Regions from separate parts of the Guyparkeria hydrothermalis genome, predicted to be linked through region 1. Evidence: predicted binding sites of a transcription regulator. Region 1 holds the regulator's gene; the other holds the start of a gene.
The links. The regulator sigma-54, encoded in region 1, starts transcription at its own class of promoters, with help from an activator protein. The targets are predictions, from matches to a motif close to TGGCANGNTNCNTGCTT.

Region 1 (8,915 bases):
GCATGGGGAGGTTGACGCCCGAGAGCACCTGCACCGTGTGCTGATCGCGCAGCCGATGGGCGATGTTGGAAGGGGTCGACCCGTACATGTCGGTCATGACCAGTACCCCGTCGCCACTGTCGAGGTCCGCAACCCGGCGGCGTGCGGCGTTGAGCAGATCGATCGGGTCATCGTCCTGGCGCACATCGATGTGCTCGAGCGGCGTGGGCAGCCGTTCGAGCATGTCGGTGGCCGTCTCGATGAGTTGGGCACCGATGTCGTTGTGGCAGATGAGCAGGATTCCGACGGTCATTGCAGGGACGGTTCCTCAATCGCGTTCGGCAAAGCCTGCATCATACCGAAAAACCGGGTGGGAACAGGGGGATTCCCCGACGTTACCGGTCAGTGGTTGCCCAGATCCCGGTGGCGGACCACCAGGTTGCCGAAGGTGGGGCGGAGGTCACGGGCGATCTGCTCGACGATATACACCGAGCGGTGCTTGCCGCCGGTACAGCCCACCGAGCAGGTGAGGTAGCTGCGATCGCTGCGGCTCGCCTGAACCAGCATGTGTGCCAGGAACTCGCTGATGCGCGAGCGGGTATCGTGCGTGACCGGGTGCTGTTCGAGGTAGTTCACCACGGCCTCGTCCAGGCCGCTGTGTGGCCGAAGCGAGGTATCCCAGTGCGGGTTGGGCAAAAACCGGACGTCGAACAGGAAGTCGGAGTCCAGCGGGATGCCGAATTTGAAGCCGAAGGACTGAATCAGGATGCGCGGGCCAACCACCTTTTCGCCGATCAGGCGCGACCGCACGTCCTCACGCAGCTGGTGCACGGTCGTGAGACTGGTGTCGATAACCAGGTCGGCATAGGCGCGGATCGGCATCAGCAGCTGCCCTTCGCGGGCAATGGCCTCGACCAGGTTCTCGATCTGGTAGGAGAGGGGGTGCCGGCGCCGCGTTTCCGAAAAACGGGTGATCAGGCGCTGGCGATCCGCTTCTAGGAACAGGCTGCTGATTCGCAGCTGCGGCATGCGTTGCCTTAGGCGGTCGATACGATCCGGCAGGTCGGCGAGCGATTGCTCCGGGGCACGGGCGTCGATACTGATCGCGATGCCGCGGGCCGCGATGCTGCCTTTGAGATAGCTCTCGGCCAGGTGATCGAGCAGGTCGGGCGGCAGGTTGTCGATGCAATAGAAGCCGCTGTCCTCGAGAGCAGCGAGTGCCACCGACTTGCCCGAGCCCGATTGTCCAGTGACCAGGATCAGACGTGGCGCGGGGCTGCTCACGACCACGGCTCCGGCTTCTGGTCGGGGTTGTCGGGGATCTCGCCGTCGGCCAACAGTCGACCGACCCGGGGGCTGACGGGCTGGCCGCCGCGCTGGCGCTCGAGGTTGCGTTGTCGCACGATCGCCTCGAGCAGTACGGCCAGGTTGCGTCCCGGGGCCACGGGCATGCGCCAGACGGGAATCGACAGACCGGCGATGCGCTCGTTGCCGCGGTCGCCGAAAAGGCGCTCGTCGGCACCCATGTGGTGCTCGCTGTCGGCCGGGTAGAGATCGACGATCAGGCGCAGGTACTTGCGTGCCTTGAGCGCGTTGCTGCCGAAAAGCTCGCGGATGTCGAGGATACCGATGCCGCGGACCTCCAGCAGGCCGAACAGCCGGTCGGGGCAGGAACCGGTGACCTCGTCGCCACGTGCGATAAAGCAGGGTGCGTCGTCGGCGATGAGGCGGTGACCCCGGCTGATCAATTCCAGCGCCACTTCGCTCTTGCCGATGCCGGCGGTGCCACGGATGAGCACGCCAAGCCCGCTGATCTCCATGAACACGCCATGACGCCAGTCCTCGTCGTGCGCGCCGCAGAGGCGTTGCAGGCGCTGACTGACGCTCTCGTCGTCGTCCGGTGTGCTGATGACCACGATCGGGGTGCCATGGCCCGGTTCGGCCACGGGAACGTGGGCCAGCCACTCATCGACCGCTCCGGCGTGGGCCTCGGTAAGGACGATGGTGCGCGGGCCGTCGTTTGCCGGCAGCGGGCCGTTGGCGTGTATCAGGCATTCCTCGCCGCACTGCAGGTAGCGTCTCAGGGCGGGGGAGATCAGGGCCAGGCGGGTGGGGATCCAGGGGTTGGCCGGCCCGATGCGTCGCTGGTCGGGTGCGACGCCGGCTTGCCACTGGTCGGGCAAGGCCCACTGCCAGTCGGCGTCGCTGGCATCCGATGAGAGGTGATGATGGGTGAAGCTCGGGATCATGGCCTGCCCGTTTGCCGTTCATGGCTCGATGGTCGGGCGCGGTGCCCGGTTCAGCCGGCTGTCGCCTCGGCACTGTCCTTTAGCCACTCTATCATCAGGTTCTGGACGCGCTCGGCACTTTGCGCCTCCATGATGGTGTCACGCTCGTCCGGGTCGTTGAGATGTCGCGCCAACCGGCCGAGGATCTCCAGGTGCTGCTCGGGGCAGTCTTCCGGGATGACCAGGCCAATGACCAGCGTGACGGGTGCCCCGTCCGGCGCACCAAAGTCGACCCCTTCGCGCAGGCGAACCACGGCCCCCCGGGGCGTGAGAATGTCGTCGACGCGGCCGTGGGGGACCGCGATGCCGTGACCGATCGCGGTGCAGCCGAGTCGTTCGCGGGCCACCAGGGCCTCGAAGATTTGCGTGGCCTGCTGGCCACCGAGTTCGTCGTCCGCAAGCAGGCCGGAGAGCACTTCAAGTACTCGCTTGCGGCTCTGGTACAGCTCGTCGATCCGGATGTGGTGGATCGGAAACAGCTCGGCAGTATTCATTAAGCACCCTGTCGGTCGACTTGCCGCGAGGATCGCTCGCGGGTCGGGGCGGGAATGGTCGAGTCGGGGCGCATCATAGCTTGTTGTATTCGTGGTGCAACACCGACCTCGTGGCTCCTGCCAGGCGACGGTCATGCCGTGGGCCGTCGCCCGGCGTATCGCGGAGAGTCTGGTATCGCTCCCCGCGAAGGGTCAGCGGTGGCTGGTGAGTTTTTCTTTGTGCTTGACGATCTGCCGATCCAGCTTGTTCACCATGGCGTCGATGGACGCGTACATGTCATCGGTGACCGCTTCGGCGTGCATGTCCTGGCCGCTGACGTGGAGGTTGGCTTCGGCCTTCTGGGCCTCTTTGCGCTCCACGGTGAGAATCACGTGGATGTCTACCAGCTTGTCGAAGTGCCGCTCCAGCCGAGTGAACTTGTCGTGGACGTGGGCCTTGAGGGCCTCGGTAACATCGACGTGATGACCGGTGATGTCAATCTGCATAGACGACTCCTTTATATGGTATCTATATCAACCGCTTACGGTCGGTTGAGGAAGCGATCCCCATCGCTTCCCGGTACTTGGCGATCGTGCGTCGAGCGACGTCGATCCCCTCGTCTCCAAGCATGGTCGCAATCTTGGCGTCGCTCAAGGGCTTCTTGGGATTTTCTTCCTCGACTAGCTTCTTGATTCGTGCCCGTATGGCAGTGGCCGAGCACTCACCGCCGTCACTCGTGCCGACGTGGCTGGAGAAGAAGTACTTGAATTCGAACACCCCGCGGGGCGTGAGCATGTACTTGTTCGTCGTCACGCGGCTGACCGTGGATTCGTGCAGGTCGAGCGCTTCGGCAATCTCGCGCAGTACCATCGGCTTCATCGCGATCTCGCCCTGCTCGAAGAAGTCCATCTGCCGGCGAACGATCTCGCGGGCGACGTTCAATAGCGATTCGTTGCGGCTGCGCAGGCTCTTGATGAACCAGCGCGCTTCCTGAAGGTGGTTGCGGATGTAGGTCGCGTCCTTGCCGCGGCTGGAACGGTCGATCAGGCTGGCATAGGTCTGATTGACACGAAGCCGCGGCGCGATCTCGGGGTTGAGGTCGACGTGCCAGCCGTCCTCACGGTGCGTGACGATCACGTCCGGCCGGATGTAGTCGGCTGTCGTCTCACTGATGGACAACCCCGGGCGGGGATCGAGGACCTGGATCAGTCGCAGCGCGGCTTCGAGTCGCTCGCGGCTGATGCCGAGCCCCTTGGTGACATGCGGCAGTTCCCGCCGGGCGATTGCCTCGAGCCAGTCGCCGTCGAGCACGGCCCGGGCATCGGCTGCCGCCGGGTCGTCCGCGTATTTCTGATCAATCTGAATGGTGAGACATTCGGCCAGCGACCGGGCACCGACGCCGACCGGATCGAGCTGCTGGATGTAGTGCAGAGTGGCCTCGGCCTCTTCGATGTCGAGCTCCGGCAGTTCGTCCTGCAAAAGGGCGACGATCTCGTCGAGCGATTCTTCGAGGTAGCCCGTTGGCTCGATCGATTCGATCAGAGCGGTGGCGACGCGACGGTCGGATTCGGATAGCGACGCGAGGTGGACCTGGCTGAGCAGGTGATCTCGCAGGTTGTCCTCGCCGGTGGATTGCGTGGCGAAGGGGTCGTAGTCCTCGCTCGGTGCGCTGCTGCTCAGCGCAGTGGCACCGTCGGATTCGTAGTAGTCGTCCCATGACGAGTCGACCACCAGGTCCTCGTCCGCCGACTTGTCCTTGCGATCCTCGAGCAGTTCCTCGCCGGCCTGGGCGCCGGGGTCCTGATCCTCGGTGGACTGCGTCTCGGCGGACTCTTCCTCGCCCCGATCATCCTCGGCCACTTCGAGCAGGGGGTTGGTGTCCAGCGCCTGTTGGATCTCGAGGCTCAATTCGAGCGTGGACAATTGCAGCAGACGGATCGACTGCTGCAACTGCGGCGTCATTGCCAGCGACTGGCCCAGCCGCAGTTCGAGTCCGGCCTTCATGCCTGCCACGAGTCACCTCCGGCGAGATCCATTGCCGGCATCGGCGCACGTCGGGCGCCTTGCGGAACATGGGATGTCGGCCCGCAGGAGAGGGGCTGAAAACGGGGTGAGCATGCAATTTGCATGAGAGTCAGTTTAGCGGAATGTCACCCGGTTGTGCCAACGGTTCCCGCACCGGATCCGGGGCCTAGAGGGTGAAGTCGTGACCGAGATAGACATCGCGGACCGACTTGTTGGCGAGCAGCTCGTCGGCACTGCCGTGCGCCAGTATTTCGCCGTCGGAGACGATGTAGGCTCGCTTGCAGACGCCGAGCGTTTCGCGGACGTTGTGATCCGTGATCAGCACGCCGATCCCCCGGTCGCGCAGATGCTCGATGATGCGCTGGATGTCGATCACCGAGATGGGGTCGATGCCCGCGAACGGCTCGTCGAGGAGCATGGCGCGCGGGTTGGCCGCCAGCGCCCGGGCGATCTCCACGCGGCGACGCTCGCCACCCGAGAGGGCCTGGCCCTTGGAATCGGCGATGTGGGTCACGTTGAGTTCTTCGAGTAGCTCCTCGAGTGCCCGTCGCCGCCCGTTTCGCGTAAGTTCGCGGCGCAGCTCGAGGATGGCCAGGATGTTCTCACGCACGGTCAGCTTGCGGAAGACGGAGGGTTCCTGCGGCAGGTAACCGAGCCCAAGATGGGCCCGGCGGTCGATCGGCGTGTGCGTGATGTCCCGGCCGTCGAGAAACACGCCCCCCTGGTCGACTGGTACCAGGCCGACGATCATGTAGAAGCTGGTGGTCTTGCCGGCCCCGTTGGGGCCCAACAGGCCGACGATCTCGCCGGCTTCCACGTGCAGCGAGACATCACGCACCACCGGCCGCGAGCCATAGCTCTTCGACAGGGTGCGCGCTTCCAGCAGCGGGGCGTGGCGGGTGGTTCGCGGCATGAGCGCTTAGTCCCCTTTCTCGTCGCGGTTGCGTGGCTGCAGTGTCATCTCGACGCGGGCACCGCCATCGCTTTCGCCGGCTTCGACCACCTCGGTGTCGAGGTCGTAGGTGATGCGATCAGAGCGGATCTCGTCGCCGGTGCGCTTCAGCCAGGCATCGCCAGTAAGAATCACATTGCCGTTGGCGGTGCGGTAGTCGGCCTCGTTGGCCTTGCCCTCGACCAGGTTGCCCTGTTCGTCGCGCTCGCGGAAGGTCGCGGGGTGCCCTTCGAGCACGGCGCGCACCAGCTGGCCGTCTTCGAGATACAGGGTGGCTCGTTGGCCGGTGGCATGCAGGCTGCCCTGATCGATGACCACGTCACCGGTATACACGCTGGTGCCTTCCTGATACTTGGTCACCTTCTTGTCCGCTTGCACCTTGATCGGCTTGTTGCGGTCCGCCTTGGCGGCGAATGCCGGTGAGGTGGCCCCGGCCATGGCCAGCGAAAGGCAAAAGGCCGGAAGAAGAGCGGCTGCCTGCAAGCGAGAAGTCGAATTCGGAATGATCGCCATGATGTATTTCCTGTCTGCGCGTCGTGTCTGTGCGGATGCGCTCACTGGCGCTGTGCCTGCGGTTCGATCCGATCCCGTATCCGGTCGGATTGCGTCAAGATCCGCTCGTCCCAGTCGAGGTGGAAAGCGTCGGACTTGCTGGTCCAACGGCGCTCGCCGGATGCCCCCAACTCCTGCAGCGTGCTGGGGAGGTCGGTTCGGGCCACGTAGCGCTCGGGGTAGACCCAGAGCCGGTCGGTGCGCAGCTCCAGCCGACCACGGTCCTGATGGGGCGCGCGTGCGGCAACCACCGAGCCATCCAATCGGATGCTCTTGCCTCCGTCGAGCAGAGTGCCGCGCGCGGCGTCGATCGTCCAGGGCGGCGTGTCCGGTTCGTCGATCAGTGCCGCCTCGGGAGCCTCGAGCTCGTAACGATCCTCGGCATCGCGCTGGATGGCGCGCGGGGTGGCGAGTTGATAGGACAATCGACCCTCCTCGTCGTACTGCCAGCTCGACACCTGATCCAGCCGCTGGGCGTAACCGCCGGTCGCCTCGAGCTGCGGCAGGAACTCGTCCGACAGGTTCTCCCAGGTCAACAGGCCCAGCAGGCCGATGCCGAGCACGGCCAGCAGGGCACGGTTGGCCTGCGGTGGGAGGGGCCACTTCATCGTCAGGTATACCGCGCCAGCACGTCGCCCCACTGGCCGCGGGCGTCGATCAGCGTGTCGATCAGCGCGCGCACTGCGCCTGAGCCACCCGGGAGCGGGCTCACCCAGTCGACGCGGCTGCGAATCATCATGGGGGCATCGCAGACCGTGGCCGACAGGCCGGCGCGATTGAGCATGGGCAGATCGAGGACGTCGTCACCCATGGCGGCCATCTGCGCCAGCGGCACATTCACCAGCTGCGAGAGCTCCTCGATCGCCTGGCCCTTGTCCGTCGCGCCCAGTACCACGTGCTGGATGCCGAGACTCTTGGCCCGCCGCGTGACGGCCTCCGAGGCGCGCCCGGTGATGATGGCCACGTCCACTCCCAGCTCCTGGATGAGCTTGATGCCGTGGCCGTCGCGGCTGTGAAAGATCTTGTGCTCCTCGCCGTTCTCGGTGAGATGCAGTCGGCCGTCGGTCATCACGCCGTCGACATCCAGCACCAGTAGGCGCACCTCGCGGGCGCGCTCGATCCAGTTCCTGTCATCGTGGCGCATTAGGCCACCCCCGCGCGAAGCAGGTCGTGCATGTTGAGGGCTCCTTTCAGTTTCCGGTTCTCGTCGACGACGAGCAGGCCGTTGATCTTGTCACGTTCCATGATCGCCATGGCCTCGGCGGCGAGGATGTTGTCGCGGCAGGTGCGCGGGTCGGGTGTCATCACCCGCTCGATGGCCGAGTCGAGGTCGAAGTCGCTACTGTCGAGCAGGCGGCGCAGGTCGCCGTCGGTGAACAGGCCCAGCAGGCGGTCCTGGTCATCGACGATCGCGGCCATGCCGAGTCCACCGGACGTCATCACCAGCAGGCCCTGTTTGACGCTCTGCTGCGGGCCGATCTTTGGGAGACGTTCGCCGGTATGCATGACGTCGCGCACGTGCAGTAGCAGGCGGCGCCCCAGTGATCCGCCCGGGTGGGAGAGGGCAAAGTCTTCGGGCTGGAAGCCGCGCGCGTCGAGCAGAGCGACGGCCAGTGCATCGCCCATCACCAGCGTCGCGGTGGTGCTTGCGGTTGGTGCGAGGTTGAGCGGGCAGGCTTCCTGTTCGACGCCGACGTCCAGGTGCACATCGGCGGAGCGGGCGAGGGTGGAATCGGGGCGGCCGGTCATCGCTACCAGGCCGACGCCGAGGCGCTTGATCACCGGCAGGATGGCGAGCATCTCGGCGGTTTCCCCGGAGTTCGACAGGGCCATGACCACGTCGCGCTCGGTGATCATGCCCAGATCGCCGTGGCTGGCCTCGCCGGGGTGCACGAAGAACGCGGGGGTGCCGGTGCTCGCCAGCGTGGCGGCAATCTTGCCCCCGATGTGCCCGGACTTGCCCATGCCGGTAACGATCACGCGTCCCTCGCAGGCGAGCATCAGACGGCACGCCTCGACGAAGGTCTCGTCGAGGCGTGAGGTCAACGCCCCGATGGCGTCACGTTCGATGTCGACGACTTCGTGGGCCATGCGCAGCAGGTTGTCGGGATGCAGGGCTTTTTGCTCCATGAGGGATCCGGTCGGCATGCTAAGATTTTCGGGTTTCGGAGTATATCAGCCCGCCGTGGCCGAAATGGTCGCGTCGGGTGCTGCCAAGCGGGCAGACCGGCACGATGCAGCCCGGTTCCGCTGTCGGTAAATCAATCCCGGGAGGTGAGCGAATGCAATCGGCAGCCACGGCCGCGCAGGCAGGGTCCGTCGATGGGGTAATCGAGCGGCAGCGCGATGCCGCGGATCGACTCGGGCTCGACGTTTTCTTCCGGGATCCGCCGGCCGGGGACGAGCCGGCGCCGGAACTGGCCGTCATTCCCGAGGGCGGGTTCTGGATGGGGAGCCGGGCGAGCGAGCATCAGGCCCGCTCGTTCGAGCAGCCGCGCCACGAGGTGCATGTCGAGCGGCCATTCGCGATGACGCGTGGCACGATCCGTCGGTGCGAATATTTCGCCTTTCTCGAGGCGAGCGGCCATCGTCGACCACGGCCCTACACCTGGAACGACCCTGAATTTCCCATGTACAACGTCTCG
Region 2 (8,915 bases), 990 kb from region 1:
CGCCGTCATCGGCTGGCTCAGGCGCATGGGGTTCACCGCGCCCGAACTGGTCGACGTGAGCGTGACCACCGCCGAGGAGCAGCATCGCACCGACTGGTTCGGTGACCGCCAGTCGCTGGCCGACTTCCTCGATCCCGAGGATCTCAGTCGCACTCGCGAGGGATTGCCCGCGCCCCGCCGGGCGATCATCACCGCCCGGCGACCGGGGTGAAACCGCGCCTGCGCTAGCCGCTGGCGAACAGCCGGTCGAGATTGCGGTAGCCGATCGCCTCGGCGAGTACCGTGCCGTCGATCCCGTTTCGTCCGTCGTAGTCCGCGATGCTCCGCGCGAGCTTGAGTATCCGCTCGCGTGCCCGTCCCGACAGCTGCAGTTTCTCGATCGCCCGGTTGAGCATGTCGCGCTCGGTCGTTTCCAGCGGTACCTGCTCGGCCAACCCGCGGGCGTCGAGCCTCGCGTTCACCACCCCCTGTCGTTCGATCATGCGTTGTCGGGCTCGCATCACCCGCTCGCGGACGGTGGCGCTGTCCTCGCCCGGCTCCGACGGGCGGTCCAGATCAGTCGCCGGCACGCGCGGCACCTCGAGATGGATGTCGATCCGGTCGAGCAAGGGACCGGAGACCTTGGCCCGGTAACGTTGGGCGGCACGCGAGTGGATCTCGGTGCCCTGCGGCGACGGGTTCATGGCCGCAACCAGTTGGAAGTCGGCCGGAAACGTCGCCTGGCGGGCCGCCCGCGAGATCATCACCGATCCGACCTCCATTGGTTCACGCAGGGCCTCGAGCACGCGCCGGTCGAACTCCGGCAACTCGTCGAGAAACAGCGTGCCGTGATGGGCGAGCGAAATCTCGCCGGGGCCGGGTTGCGAGCCCCCGCCGATCAGCGCCACCGCCGAGGCGGAATGATGTGGCGCGCGAAATGGTCGTCGGCCGAAACGTTGCGGGTCGAAGCCGCCGGGTGTCACCGCGGCCACCTCCGCAACCGCGAGGGACTCGTTCTCGGTCAGCGGCGGCAGGATGCCGGCGAGTCGCTGGGCCAGCATGCTCTTGCCCGCGCCGGGCGGACCAATGAGAAGCAGGTTGTGGCCGCCGGCAGCGGCAATCGCCAGCGCCCGCTTGGCGCGTGGCTGACCGCGCACGTCGGCCAGATCGCCATCGATGGCGGGATCGCTCGGATTGGTCGGTCGATGCTGCAGGCGCTCGGGATCGCGCTCTCCGGCGAGATAGCCGACGGCCTCGGCAAGGTGGTGTAACGCCCGTCCGGCAACATCCGGGATCAGCTCGGCTTCGGACCGGCCCTCGGCGGGGAGTAGCAGCTCCCGACGTGCATCACGTGCGGCGCGAGCCGCCGAGAGTGTGCCGCGGATGGGGCGGATGCCGCCGTCGAGCGACAGCTCGCCGAGGCATTCGACCTGGGCCAATCGGTCAGTGGCCGTTGCCGGCAGCTGACCGGTGGCAGCGAGGATGGCCAGGGCGATGGCGAGATCGAAGCGGGCGCTTTCCTTGGGCAGGTCGGCGGGCGCGAGATTGACAGTCAGTCGCCGCGGTGGGAATTCGAAGCCCGACGAGAGAATCGCGGCGCGGACCCGGTCACGCGACTCACGCACGGCGGTTTCCGGCAGGCCGACCAGGGTGAAGGCCGGCAAGCCCGGCGCGACATGGGCCTCGACCGTGACGGCAGGCGCGTCGATGCCGAGCAGTGCCCGGCTGTGAATCTTGGCGATGGGCATGTCCATATGCCTCGGTGGGGAGGGTGTGTCGGGGTGCGCGGGCGTCCGTGCCCGCGCACCCGGGGTCAGCTGGCGATGTCGCCTTCTTCCGGTTCCGGCGGCGGGCTATGTTTTCCCTCCAGCTGCTTTTCCAGGTTGCTGACGCGTTGCTCGAGCGCCTCCAATTTGGCGCGCGTACGCGCGAGGACCTGGGTCTGGACGTCGAATTCCTCGCGCGTGACCAGATCCATCCGGGAAAACCCGTTGCTGACGGCCTGGCGCACCGCCTTCTCGAACTCCTGCTTGCCTTCGCGCAGGCTCTCGGGCATTGCCTGCTCGATGCGCTGGGAGATCTCTTCGATCGTGTGACTGATGGACATCTCGCTACCTCGGTGTGGTTCGTCGACGACAGCCTCCCGATTGTTGGGTATGCCTTCGGCAGATGCAAATGCAGGGCCGCGCGGCGTGTCCGCCGGCGCGCCCCATTTCGGTGCACTATGCTGGAGCAGCGGGGGAAAATCCTATCCCCAATTTGGGGAGGGCGGTTGGCGCGTGATTCGCGTCACCTGCGGCCATCCCGGCCTAAGTGACGGATGGTAAAGGAAAAAACCAAGTTGGCACGCCGGCTGCTTTGTCAGGGGGTGAACCCGAACGTTCACTTGATGGAGCACAGAGAAATGAAAAAGACCCTCATTGCCACCAGCATTGCCTCGGCCGTCAGCCTGTCGGCCCTCACCCTGCCATCCGTGGCGGCCGCCGAGGTGTCCGCCAATATCGGCGTGGTATCCAACTACCTGTTCCGTGGCATCACCCAGACCGACGACAGCGCCGCCGTCCAAGGCGGTCTCGACTACGCCCACGAGTCCGGTCTCTATGCCGGCACCTGGGCGTCGACCGTCGACTTTGGTGACGACACCAGCTACGAGATCGACTTCTACGCCGGCTATGGCGGCAGCATCGGCGACCTCGGCTACGACGTTGGCTACATCTACTACGCCTACCCGGACGCGCCGAGCGACATCGACTTCGGTGAGATCTATGGCTCGCTGACCTACAGCTACCTGACTGCCGGTCTGGCGTACACCGTGAACGGCCAGGCAGACGACGGCCCTTTCACCGAGGGTGACCTGTACTACTACGCCGGCGTTGACGTGCCGTTCGGCGAGTCCGGTTACACCGGCAGCCTGTACTACGGCTACTACACCTTCGACGACGACGGTGATGTTGGCTACGGCGACATGGACTACGGCCACTGGACCGCGTCGGTCGCCAAGGACGCAGGCGATTTCGGTTCGTTCACCATGAGCTTCGAGATGGCTGACGTGGACGACACCAACTATGTCTCGACTGACGATGACCTGCAGGTCTGGGTCGGCTGGTCCAAGAGCTTCTAAGCATCCCCTCAGTCACTGGTACACGGGCCGGCCGCTGGCCGGCCTGTCACCTAGGAGAGATCCATGAAACTGATTACTGCAATCATCAAGCCCTTCAAGCTTGACGACGTGCGCGAAGCGCTCGGCGGCGTCGGCGTGAAGGGCATCACGATGACCGAGGTCAAGGGCTTCGGTCGGCAGAAAGGCCACACCGAGCTCTATCGGGGCGCGGAATACGTGGTCGACTTTTTGCCCAAGGTCAAGCTCGAGATGGTCATTGACGACGGTCTGGCCGACCAGGTGATCGAGGTGATCACCAATGCCGCGAGCACCGGCAAGATCGGTGACGGCAAGATCTTCGTCTCGCCTGTCGACGAGGCCATTCGTATTCGCACCGGTGAAACCGGTACGGATGCCCTTTAAGCGGAGGATTTCACCGTGGAAACACAAGTCATCGAATTGGGCTATGCGCTCGATACGTTCTACTTCCTGATCGCCGGTGCCTTCGTCATGTGGATGGCGGCGGGCTTCACCATGCTCGAGGCGGGCCTGGTCCGCTCGAAGAGCACCGTCGAGATTCTGACCAAGAACATCGCGCTGTTCTCGATCGCCTGCATCATGTACATGGTCGTTGGCTACAACATCATGTACAGCGACGGCGTCTCCAGCATCATCCCGGGCCTGTCGTTCTTCCTGGGCGCGGACAACACGGCAGCCGAAGTCGTGGCGAGTGGTGGTGACATCTACTACTCCAACATGGCCGACTTCTTCTTCCAGGTCGTGTTCGTGGCTACCGCCATGTCGATCGTCTCCGGCGTGGTCGCCGAGCGGATGAAGCTGTGGGCCTTCCTCGCCTTCACCGTGGTCCTGACCGCACTGATCTACCCGATCCAGGGCTACTGGAGCTGGGGTGGCGGCATCCTGAGCGAGCTGGGTTACTCCGACTACGCCGGTTCGGGCATCGTCCACTTCACCGGTGCGGTCGCCGCGCTGGCAGGTGTCCTGCTCCTCGGCCCGCGTAAGGGCAAGTTCGGTCCGAACGGTCAGGTCAACGCCCTGCCGGGCGCCAACCTGCCGCTGGCTACCCTGGGGACGTTCATCCTGTGGCTGGGCTGGTTCGGCTTCAACGGCGGTTCGGAGCTCAAGGTATCCGACGTGGGTTCCGCCAACGCCGTTGCTCAGGTGTTCACCAACACCAACCTGGCGGCTGCCGGTGGCGTGGTCGCGGCGATGATCGTCTCCAAGCTGACCTTCGGCAAGGTCGATCTGACGATGATCCTCAATGGCGCTCTGGCCGGTCTGGTCGCGATTACCGCTGACCCGTCCTCGCCGTCAGCCCTGCTGTCCACCATCATCGGTGCCATCGGTGGCGTGATCGTCGTGTTCTCGATCCTCGGCTTCGAGAAGATCAAGATCGACGACCCGGTCGGTGCTCTCTCCGTCCATGGTGTCGTTGGTATCTGGGGCGTGCTCGCGGTGCTGCTGTCCAACGACAGCGCCACTCTGGGCGGTCAGCTTGCCGGCCTCGCCCTGATCGGTGGCTTCGTGTTCGTCGCCAGCCTGATCGTCTGGCTGATCCTCAAGGCCGTCATGGGCCTGCGCATCAGCGAGGACGACGAGGAAGAAGGCGTCGACTCGATCGAGTGCGGCATGGAAGCGTACCCCGAGTTCACCAACAAGTAAGGATGCACTGAAAGGATGTGGCGGCACAGCGAAGGTGCCGAAAGGGACGAAGGCCCGGGCGAAAGCCCGGGTTTTTTTTGGCGCCGCTCAATGGCCGGTTGGCGCATCAAGGCGTTCGATGCCCTGCGCGCCCAGGAAACCGTCGAACGCCTCGACCTGCTCCTCGGGCACGGCCACCTGTGCATGGATCGGCTGACCGTAGTCGATCGACAGCAGCTCGCCCTGGTGCTGCTCGGTCCAGTGCCGTAACGGCTGTTCCTGCGAAAAATCCAACGCCAGTCGGTAGGTCCGCTGCGGACGATGTTCGGTCAGCGGCAGTGCGGCGAGCGCCTCCTGGGTGGCGCCGGCGTAGGCACGCACCAGCCCACCGGCCCCCAGCTTGATGCCACCGAAATAACGCGTGACCACGACGATCACGTCGCCGATGCCCTTGTGCTGGATGACGTTGAGAATGGGCTTGCCGGCGGTGCCGCCCGGCTCGCCGTCGTCGCTCATCGCCGCGCTGGCGGCCGTGGCCGGGTTTCCGACCAGGTAGGCCCAGCAGTGGTGGCGTGCATCCGGGTAGTCGGCCCGAACCGCCTCGACGAAGGCGAGCGCCTCCTCGCGGGAGCGAACGGTGCCCGTCCGGGCGATGAAGCGGCTTTTCTTCACCTCGATTTCCCGCTCGAGAGTGGTGGCGGGCGTGAAGAACGATTTCGTCGGTTCCTGAGACACGATCTCTGCTACTCGGGCAACAAAGTAAAACGCCTGCCACAAGGGGCAGGCGTGAAACGCACGACGACGGGAGCGGTCGTCAGCGCGCGAGCTTGGCCTCGACCGCGTCGCGAGTCTCGCGGCCTTCGAGCTGTTCGACCAGGGCGAGGGCGAAGTCGATCGCCACCCCGGGGCCGCGGCCGGTCACCAGGTTGCCGTCGACGACCACAGCCTCGTCGCTGATCTCCACGCCGTGCTTGTCGTCGTCGCTGAGCGCGCCCGGGAAGTGCGTGATCCGGCGGCCCTTGAGGAGGTCCGCAGCGGCGAGCACCTTGGGTGCGGCGCAGATCGCGCCGATCCAGCGACCGGCGACGGACTGGTCCTGCAGGCGCTTGATCACCCGGGGGTCGGCCGCCAGGTTGTTGGCGCCCGGTTGTCCACCCGGCAAGACGATGGCGTCGAAGACCCGGTCCTCGTCGAGCAGGCTCAGGTTGCTGTCCGTGACTACCGTGACACCCCGCGAACCGGAAACCTCATGCTCGTGCAGGGCGATGGTCTGCACCTGCACGCCGCCCCGGCGCAGGATGTCGATGGTGGTGATGGCCTCCAGGTCTTCGAACCCCGGAGCCAGCAGGATCAGTACCTTGCTTGCCATTGCCTTGTTTCCTCCTCGTCGCGGGCTGTGTTTACGGACGACCGTTCTTGCTGACAATCACCATGCCCTTGAGCATGTTCAGTGCCTCGTAGAGCTGGTAATCGCGGATTACCAGCGGCTCCTTGTCTTCTTCCTCGTCCGACTTGGCCTTCTTGCTGTCCGACTTGTCGTCGCCCTCCGACTCACCGTTGGTGAGGTGGCCGGCGAGGCTCGCCTCGGAGATCGAGAATACTTCCTCGATGTCACTCACCTTGAGCTGGTGTACCGTCACGTCGGGCTTGATGCCCTCGGCCTGGATCGACCGACCGCTCGGGGTGTAGTAGCGAGCGGTGGTCAGGCGCAGCGCGCCGCCGTTCGCCAGCGGCATGATCGACTGTACCGAGCCCTTGCCGAAGGTCCGCTCGCCGATGATCAGCGCCCGGCCGCTGTCCTGCAGGGCGCCGGCGACGATTTCCGAGGCCGAGGCCGAGCCGCCGTTGACCAGCACCACCATCGGCGCGCCGTCGAGGCGGTCACCGGCGCTGGCCTCGAAACTCATCTTGGCGTCGGCCACGCGGCCCTTGGTGTAGACGATCTGGCCTGCCTCAAGGAAGGCATCGACCATTTCCACGGAGCCGTCCAGCACGCCGCCCGGGTTGTTGCGCAGGTCGAGGACCAGGCCCTTGAGCGGCTTGTCCTCGTTCGCCTTGGCCAGTGCGTCGAGGGCTTCGTGCATCTGCTCGACGGTGCGCGACTGGAACTGGGAGACGCGGATGTAGCCCAGCCCCGGTTCGAGCATCTCGTGCTTGACCGACTCGGTCTTGATCACCGCGCGGGTGATGGTGAATTCCAGCGGCTTCTTCTCCCCTTCGCGGGCGATCGTCAGGTCGATGTCGGTGCCCGGCTTGCCGCGCATCAGCTTGACGGCTTCCTCCAGGTCCATGTCCTCGGTGAGTTCGCCGTTGATGCGGATGATCCGGTCGCCCGCTTCAAGGCCGGCCCGCTTGGCGGGGGTGTCGTCGATCGGCGCGATCACCGTTAGCACGTCGTCCTTCATCCCCACCTGGATGCCCAGGCCGCCGAATTCGCCGCTGGTGGATTCGCGCAGGCTCTTGAATTCCTCGTCGTCGAGGTAGCCGGAGTGCGGGTCGAGCTCCGAGATCATGCCGCGAATGGAATTCTCGATCAGCTGGCTTTCACTGATGTCGTCGACGTAATCCGAGCGGACCCGATCGAGCACGTCGGAATAGGTGCGAAGCTCTTCCAGCGGAATGTCGGTAGCGCCGGTGTCGGCGGGCCGTTCGGCCACCGCATTGATGGCGATGGCAATGGCAAAACCGAAAAAGGCGGCAACGCCCAGGCTCGAGGCCTTGCGAATCCAGCTGGTCATGGTGTTCTCTCTAGGCATGTTTCGTCGGCTTTCGGGGCTCGCTTGGACAGTTTCTGGTATTCCCTGCATCGTGAGGCGAGCGTGGGGTGATAAAACCCCCGATCCATGGGGCAACCACTATGCCACGGTCATGGCGTCCGTCGCGAGTCCGCTTGCCCCGATTTGCCTCGGAAATCATAGGGCATAGCGGCTCGGTTAGCGACGACGACCCGGCCATCGGTCAGCCACCCACCACCTTTTTCCACGCGGGCCAGCGAGTCGGGTCGATGGGGCGATTGCCCCGCCGCACTTCGACGTACAGACCCTCGCGGTTGGCATCGATCCGGCCCGAGTCGCATACCTGCTCGCCCTGGGAGACCTGCTGACCCTTCGACACCGCAAGGGAGCGGCAGTGGGCATACAGGGACAGGTAGTCGCCCTGGTGGCGAACCATGACCAGGTTGCCAAAGCCCTTGAGTGGGCCGGCGTAGGCGACCTTGCCCCCATCGACGGCGCGGACCGGACTGCCGGCCGCCGCGCGGAACTCGACCCCCTCGTTGCGCAGGCGACCTTGGGGGAGTGACTCACCGAAGTTGCGCTTGATCTCGCCGGCCACCGGGATGCCGTCGGTGGTGACTGCCGGGCCGGCAGACGCCCTCTTCTCCTCGCGGGCGGCCTTTTCCGCCTCTCGCTTGCTGGCGGCGCGGGCAGCGGCCACCTCGCGATCGAGGCGGCGCTTGCGCTCGAGCATCGACTTGAGCGATTGCTGCTGCTCGTCGAGGGTCTCGCCCAGGCTGGCGAGCAGACGCTCCTGCTCGTCCAGGTTTTCCCGGACGTCCTCGTAGTGCGTTTCGAGCCGTTCGCCGGCCTGCGCCAGGGAGCGTTCGGTTTCGGCGACGGCCTCACGGTTGTCGGCCAGCTCGACTCGCTGGGCCTCCAGCGCCCGCCGGGCCTCCTGCACGGGGCGAATCAGGTTGCGCAGGTAGTGAAGATCGCGCTCTGCCTGCAGGGCGTCGCCGTCGCTCAGCAGGGTTTGCAGCGCGCTGCCGCGAGTCAGCGGGTAGGCGGCGCGCAGGCGCCGTTCGAGCTCGGCTTTGCGCCGTGCCAGCCCGCGGAGCAACTGTTCTTCGCGTTCGGCCAGGGCCTGCTGGCGCTCTTCCAGTTCTGCCCGTTCGGCGTCCAGTTCTGCGGTCTTCTTTTCCAGAAACGCCAGTCGTTTCTGTTGGGCGGCCAGCGCCTCGCGAGCCGCCTTTCGTTCGGATTCCGTCGAGGCAATCGTTGCCCGTTGTGCTTCGATCTGCTCCTCGATCGGCTCCGCCGACGGGGCCATGGGCATCATCGACAGTGCCAGCCAGAGAAACGCGAGCGATCCACGCCGGCCGCAGCGCGAGGGCAGATCATGAAGGCGTTTGGCGCGAGATGATTGTGGCAAGGTGTCCCCTGACCGGTCGTGGACG

Region 2: the regulator sigma-54 is predicted to act here: its motif matches at 2,322-2,338, upstream of LV476_RS08365 (TorF family putative porin).

What each region holds. Positions count from the first base shown of each region.
Region 1 is NZ_JAJSED010000001.1:794,176-803,090, reverse strand. It holds gene LV476_RS03720 (PTS sugar transporter subunit IIA) at 1-292, opposite strand, end outside; gene rapZ (RNase adapter RapZ) at 382-1,263, opposite strand; gene LV476_RS11175 (HPr(Ser) kinase/phosphatase) at 1,260-2,228, opposite strand; gene LV476_RS03705 (PTS sugar transporter subunit IIA) at 2,279-2,761, opposite strand; gene hpf (ribosome hibernation-promoting factor, HPF/YfiA family) at 2,954-3,247, opposite strand; gene LV476_RS03695 (RNA polymerase factor sigma-54) at 3,270-4,745, opposite strand; gene lptB (LPS export ABC transporter ATP-binding protein) at 4,933-5,679, opposite strand; gene lptA (lipopolysaccharide transport periplasmic protein LptA) at 5,686-6,231, opposite strand; gene lptC (LPS export ABC transporter periplasmic protein LptC) at 6,273-6,878, opposite strand; gene LV476_RS03675 (KdsC family phosphatase) at 6,881-7,414, opposite strand; gene LV476_RS03670 (KpsF/GutQ family sugar-phosphate isomerase) at 7,414-8,400, opposite strand; gene LV476_RS03665 (formylglycine-generating enzyme family protein) at 8,553-8,915, shown strand, end outside.
Region 2 is NZ_JAJSED010000001.1:1,787,350-1,796,264, reverse strand. It holds gene cmoB (tRNA 5-methoxyuridine(34)/uridine 5-oxyacetic acid(34) synthase CmoB) at 1-211, shown strand, start outside; gene LV476_RS08375 (YifB family Mg chelatase-like AAA ATPase) at 225-1,727, opposite strand; gene ubiK (ubiquinone biosynthesis accessory factor UbiK) at 1,793-2,086, opposite strand; gene LV476_RS08365 (TorF family putative porin) at 2,384-3,100, shown strand; gene LV476_RS08360 (P-II family nitrogen regulator) at 3,164-3,502, shown strand; gene LV476_RS08355 (ammonium transporter) at 3,518-4,762, shown strand; gene LV476_RS08350 (YigZ family protein) at 4,850-5,476, opposite strand; gene LV476_RS08345 (DJ-1 family glyoxalase III) at 5,556-6,110, opposite strand; gene LV476_RS08340 (S41 family peptidase) at 6,142-7,479, opposite strand; gene LV476_RS08335 (murein hydrolase activator EnvC family protein) at 7,700-8,788, opposite strand.